Linked DNA regions of Pseudoduganella albidiflava. The protein of the gene in region 1 interacts with the protein of each later gene in a pairwise test. Links are inferred from orthologs where the notes say so. Each region holds a gene or a part of one and is shown on either strand. Other genes may lie near its edges. The genes, in order: EYF70_RS06105 and EYF70_RS24705.

Region 1 (3,135 bases):
CCAGCTTGCCGGCGAGGTCAAGGACCGTACCCGCGTGGCCGAGCGCATGGAAAAGATGGCCGAATATAAAACCAAGTTCGGTGCCGATTTCGGCAAGATCGTGGAGATCCGGTCCTGATGACCGCAGCCGCCCAGTGCCGCGCGCGCAGCGCCAGGCTCGGTTCCGCCGGGCTGCTGGGCGCGTTGTTGCCCATGCTGCTGCTGGCCGCCTGTACGGGCGGCCCCGCGGGCACCGGTGCCGGCGCTACCAGCGGCAGGGCCGAGCTGCCCACGCTGTCGGATGCCACGGCTGCGCAAAAGCGCGCCCAGATCCGCATGCAGCTGGCGGTCGGCTACTATGAGCAGGGCCAGTTGCCCGTCGCGCTCGATGAGATCAAGAAGGCGATCGCCGCCGATCCCGGCTATGCGGACGCCTACGGCGTGCGCGCGCTGATCTACATGGGCATGGGCGAGGCGACGCTGGCGGACGATAATTTCAAGCGCGCGCTGCAACTGGCGCCGAACAACCCGGATATCGCGAACAACTATGGCTCGTTCCTGTGCCAGAACGGTCGCGTGGCCGAGTCGTTCCGCTGGTTCGACGCGGCACTGGCCAGCCGGCAGTATTCTTCGCCCGTGAAGGCGATGAACAATGCGGGCAGTTGCGCGCTGAAGAGCAAGGATTACGAGCGGGCCGAGCAATACTTGCTGCAAGCATTGCAGCTGGCCCCGGATCAGCCGTCGACCAGCGCCAACCTGGCGCGGGTCTATTACGAGCGTCGCGACTACGCGCGCGCCAACTTCTTCCTTACCCGGCTTGGCAAGGTTGCCCGGCCCGACAGCTTGCCGGCCGATGTGCTGTGGCTCGCGGTCCGGGTCCAGCACCGGCTCGGCGACAAGGGGGCGGAAGAAGCTTGGGCGACACAGCTGCGGCGCCACCATGCCGCCTCGCCCGAGTATGCTGCGTATCAGCGCGGGGCGTTTGATGAGTGAGACAGGGGTAATAATGGATTCAGAAGGGCAAAAGCAGCCGCAGGGTCAGCCTCACGGGCAGGGGCACGCACAGGAGCGGCAGCATGCCGCCGCGCCGGGCGCAACGCTGGCCGCGCAGCGCGAAGCGATGGGCCTGACCGTGGAACAGATCGCCGATCAGCTGAAGCTGGCGCCGCGCCAGGTCGTCGCGCTCGAGCAGGGCGACTTCGCTTCGCTGCCGAACATGGCCGTCACGCGGGGGTTCATTCGCGCCTATGCGAAGGTGGTGCGGCTCGATCCGGCACCGCTGGTGGCGCAGATCGAAGTCACGCCATCGGTCACCACGTCGAGCGAACATGCGCCGATCAGGCGCGAAAAGATTCCCACCACGTTTTCCCAGTCGCGCTTTCCCACGCTGGCTTCGCGCCAGTCGAAGCCGAAGGTCTGGATCATCGGTGGCGTGGTGGCGCTGGCCGTCATCGCCGGTGCCGGCGCATGGCAGGCCGGCCTGATCTCGCCGGCCGCACTCAGCAAACCGGCCACCGTGGCCGCGCCAGCGGCTACCGCGCCGGCCGCGCCAGGTACCGCCGGCACCACCGCCACCACGCCGCCGCTGCTGTCGCCGAACGTACCGCTGGTATCGACGCCTTCGCAGGGGCCGGCAACGCCGGAAAATACCGCGCCGCTGGTGACGACCCCGCCGAACACCGCGATCGCGGGCGCTCCGGCGACGAATTCGGCTGCAACGACACCGGCTGCGACGACGCCGGCTGCCACGACACCCGCCGCCACTGCGCCAGCCGCCACCACGCCGGCTCCGGCCGCGGCCACGCCGGCACCGCAGGGCGCCAATACGCTGACGCTGGTCTTCACGGCCGATTCGTGGGTCGAGATCAAGCGGCCCGGCGCATCGCCGCTGATTTCCCGCCTCGTCAAGGCCGGCAGTACCGAGAGTTTCGAGATCGATCGCCAGTCGCAGCTGACCGTCGGCGCGCCGGAAGGCGTGCGCGCCACGTTGCGCGGCCAGCCGCTGCCGCTGCCGAAAGTAGCGAACGGCACCATTTCACGTGTCCAGATCAAGTAATGAGCATGTCCGAACTTACTACCGCCATACCTTCTAACGCGATCCCTTCCGGCCCCCTGGCGCGCCGCTCCAGCAAGGGCGTGCTGGTGGCGCATGGCGACCGCAAGGTGTGGGTCGGCGGCGACCATCCCGTCGTCGTGCAATCGATGACCAATACCGATACCGCGGATGCGGTCGGCACCGCGATCCAGATCAAGGAGCTGGCCCGGGCCGGTTCCGAGCTGGTGCGCCTCACGGTGGACCGGCCCGAGGCCGCGCAAGCCGTGCCCTACATCCGCGAGCAGCTCGACAAGATGGGCGTCGACGTGCCGCTGGTCGGCGACTTCCACTACAACGGCCACACGCTGCTGACCGAGTATCCGGATTGCGCCGCCGCGCTGTCGAAGTACCGCATCAACCCCGGCAACGTGGGCAAGGGCGCCAAGCGCGACACGCAATTCGCCCAGATGATCGAAGTGGCGATCCGCCACCAGAAGCCGGTGCGCATCGGCGTCAACTGGGGTTCGCTGGACCAGGCGCTGCTGGCGCGCATCATGGATGAGAACGCGGCCCGCGCCAATCCGTGGAGCGCGCAGGCGGTGATGTACGAAGCACTGATCACGTCCGCCATCGAGAATGCCCAGCGCGCCGAGGAAATCGGCCTGGGCCGCGACAAGATCGTGCTGTCGTGCAAGGTCTCCGGCGTGCAGGACCTGATCGCCGTGTACCGCGAGCTGGCCAGGCGCTGCGATTACGCGCTGCACCTGGGGCTGACGGAAGCGGGCATGGGCAGCAAGGGCATCGTCGCCTCGACGGCGGCACTGTCCGTGCTGCTGCAGGAAGGCATCGGCGACACGATCCGCATCTCGCTGACGCCGGAGCCGGGCGGCGACCGCACGAAGGAAGTCATCGTCGGCCAGGAAATCCTGCAGACGATGGGTCTGCGCAAGTTCATGCCGATGGTGATCGCCTGCCCGGGCTGTGGGCGCACCACGTCGACCACGTTCCAGGAACTGGCGGACGATATCCAGACCTTCCTGCGCGAGCAGATGCCGGAATGGAAGAAGAGCCACCCGGGCGTGGAAGCGATGAACGTGGCCGTGATGGGTTGCATCGTCAAC
Region 2 (3,100 bases), 4.5 Mb from region 1 along the record:
GCGGCAGCCGATGGCGCGGTGGCCGAATCGGCCGCTTTCTTTTTCTTGACCGGCTTGCTGGTATCTTCTTCCGGCGGACGCGGCGGCATCTCCGGCAGCGACATCAGGATCAGCAGCTGCGTATTGCGTTCGATGCCGGCCAGCGGCTGGCACACCACGCGGCCAAACATGCCGTTCGCGCTGTTTTCCACCTGCGTGACGCGGGCTACCGCCAGGCCGGCCGGATACACACCGTCGATGCCGGACGTGATCAGGATATCGCCCACCACCACGTCGGCGTTCGGCGCCATGAAGCGCAGGTCCAGGTTGCCGGATTGGCCGCGGCCATAGGCAACGCTGCGCAGGCCGTTCCGCAGCACCTGCACGGGAATCGCCTGTTCCTTGTCGGTCAGCAGCGTGACCTCGGATGTGAAGGGAAACACCCGCGTGACCTGCCCCACCACGCCCTGGTTGTCGATCACGGGCAGGCCGGCCCGCACGCCCTGCTGCATGCCGCGGTTCAGGATCACCTTGCGGGTGAACACGTCGCGCGCGTCGTAGAGGATTTCCGCCAGCATCGTCTTGCCCGGCACTTTTTCACGGGCTTCGAGCAGCCTGCGCAACTGGGCGTTCTCGGCCTGCGTGAGCTGCGCCTGCTGCAGCGTGTGCGCCATGGCGATCTGCTGCGTGCGCAGTTCGCGCACCTGTTTTTCCAGGCCGGACAAGGTGGAGAAATAGGTGCCCACGCCCGCCAGGGCATCGCGCGGCAGCATCGCCGCCACCTGCAGCGGATACAGCACGGTACCGACCACCTGGCGCACCACGGTCAGCGCGCCCACGCGCGAATCGAACAACAGCAATGCGATCGAGATGCACGCGCAGATCACCATCTTGGCGCGCGCGGACGCCCCTTGCTTGAAGAGTGGCGGCGGACTGTATTCCATAGATCCTGAATGGACATGGGCGGCCGCGCACATGGCACGAACCGCCCGGTATTGCTAACGCCTGGCCGCACCCATCCGCAATCCATTGCAGACGAAGACCGCGGCCGCGATCGTGCCGGGGATCACTCGTACGAGAAGATCGATCCCAGCTGGTCCATGCGTTCCAGCGCCATGCCCGAACCGCGCACCACGCAAGTCAGCGGGTCTTCGGCCACCAGCACCGGCAGGCCGGTTTCTTCCATCAGCAGCCGATCCAGGTCGCGCAGCAGCGCGCCGCCGCCGGTCAGCATCATGCCCTTTTCGGCGATGTCCGCGCCCAGTTCCGGCGGCGTCTGTTCCAGCGCGTTCTTCACGGCCGACACGATATTGTTCAGCGGGTCGGTCAGCGCTTCCAGGATCTCGTTCGACGAGATCGTGAACGAACGCGGGATGCCTTCGGACAGGTTGCGGCCCTTGACTTCCATTTCCTTGACTTCGGATCCCGGGAACGCGGAGCCGATCGCCTTCTTGATCGCTTCGGCCGTCTGTTCGCCGATCAGCATGCCGTAATTGCGACGGATGTAGTTGACGATCGCTTCGTCGAACTTGTCGCCGCCGACGCGCACGGAACCCTTGTAGACCATGCCGCCCAGCGAGATGATGCCCACTTCGGTGGTGCCGCCGCCGATATCGACCACCATCGAACCCGTTGCATCGGATACCGGCAGGCCGGCGCCGATCGCGGCCGCCATCGGCTCCTCGATCAGGTAGACCTGCGAAGCGCCGGCGCCGAGCGCCGATTCGCGGATCGCGCGGCGTTCCACCTGGGTCGAGCCGCACGGCACGCAGATGATGATGCGCGGCGACGGGCGGAAGAACTTCGAGTCGTGCACCATGCGGATGAACTGCTTGAGCATCTGCTCGGTCACGGTGAAGTCGGCGATCACGCCATCCTTCATCGGACGGATCGCTTCGATGTTGCCGGGTACCTTGCCCAGCATCTGCTTGGCTTCCTTGCCGACCGCCTGGATGGTCTTCTTGCCATTCGGGCCGCCTTCCTGGCGGATCGCCACCACCGAGGGCTCATCGAGCACGATGCCCGAACCGCGCACGTAAATAAGAGTATTTGCCGTGCCGAGGTCAATGGCCAGATCGGACGAGATGTACCTGCGTAAAAAACCAAACATGAGTATCCTGTAGCGCTCTTGCCCGCGCGTGGGCAGTTAGAAGATTGTCCTGTGATGCGTCGGCCTGGGAAGCGGGGCTCTGCCAGACTGGCGGCCACCGGGATGCCGGCAACGCATCAACCCGGCATTCTACCTTATAATTCACGGGCTATTTGCCCTGAATCCACTCAAATGTGCGGACCCCGAAGCCTGCGTTTATGCAGGTTTGCCGGGGTTTTAGGGTGAAAATGGCCGATGTTACAAAAGTCTTATCGAAACCCTCAGTTTTATGACTAGCGCTTTGCGCGCCCCGAAAATGGCCCTGACACCCACCGACGTAAACCGCATCGCCAAGCTGGCGCAACTGGAACTGGACGAACAGCATTCCGCGGCGATGCTGGACAAGCTGAACGGCATCTTCGCGCTGGCCGAGCAGATGCGCGCCGTGGATACCGAAGGCGTACCGCCGCTGGCGCACCCGCTGGCCGCGCACATGCAGGTGGCGCTGCGCCTGCGCGACGACGTGCCCACCGAGCCGAACCGCCGCGACGATTACCAGAAAGTGGCACCGAAGACCGAGGACGGCCTGTACCTGGTGCCGAAGGTGATCGACTAATCCATCCTCCCGCCGCCCGGCGGCGGGACAGCAGAACAACACCATGATCCATACCAAGACCCTCAAAGAACTGTCCACGCTGCTGCAGTCGAAGGAGATTTCCGCCACCGAGCTGGCGACGCACTACCTCGACCGTATCGAAGCGAGCGACCTGAACGCCTTCCTGCACGTGGATCGCGCGCTGACGCTGGCCCAGGCTGCCGATGCCGATGCCCGCCTTGCCGCCGGCAACGCGCACCCGCTGGCCGGCGTGCCGATCGCCCACAAGGATATTTTCGTGACGCGCGGCTGGCGCTCCACGGCCGGCTCGAAGATGCTGGCCGATTACGTGAGCCCGTTCGACGCCACCGTGGTCGAAAAACTGCATGGCGTGGGCATGGTCCACCTGGGCAAGCTCAATTGCGACGAATTCGCGA

What was found.
Region 2: the proteins of EYF70_RS06105 (region 1) and EYF70_RS24705 interact in binary tests that used the Escherichia coli proteins (3 or more experiments, as listed by UniProt). The link is inferred for Pseudoduganella albidiflava from one-to-one orthologs.

Annotation. Positions count from the first base shown.
Region 1 is NZ_CP036401.1:1,432,601-1,435,735, forward strand. What follows is about bases 193-3,010. They hold EYF70_RS06105 (RodZ domain-containing protein), read left to right. Parts: upstream 193-985; coding sequence 986-2,035; downstream 2,036-3,010. Other genes in these bases: pilW (type IV pilus biogenesis/stability protein PilW), read left to right, coding at 193-972; ispG (flavodoxin-dependent (E)-4-hydroxy-3-methylbut-2-enyl-diphosphate synthase), read left to right, coding at 2,041-3,010. In the rest of the region: dual-specificity RNA methyltransferase RlmN, read left to right, coding at 1-118; more of pilW, read left to right, coding at 118-192; more of ispG, read left to right, coding at 3,011-3,135.
Region 2 is NZ_CP036401.1:5,938,684-5,941,783, forward strand. What follows is about bases 68-2,850. They hold EYF70_RS24705 (rod shape-determining protein), read right to left. Parts: upstream 2,090-2,850; coding sequence 1,046-2,089; downstream 68-1,045. Other genes in these bases: mreC (rod shape-determining protein MreC), read right to left, coding at 68-923; gatC (Asp-tRNA(Asn)/Glu-tRNA(Gln) amidotransferase subunit GatC), read left to right, coding at 2,385-2,684; gatA (Asp-tRNA(Asn)/Glu-tRNA(Gln) amidotransferase subunit GatA), read left to right, coding at 2,731-2,850. Outside these bases: more of mreC, read right to left, coding at 1-67; more of gatA, read left to right, coding at 2,851-3,100. UniProt on the Escherichia coli protein: Forms membrane-associated dynamic filaments that are essential for cell shape determination. Acts by regulating cell wall synthesis and cell elongation, and thus cell shape.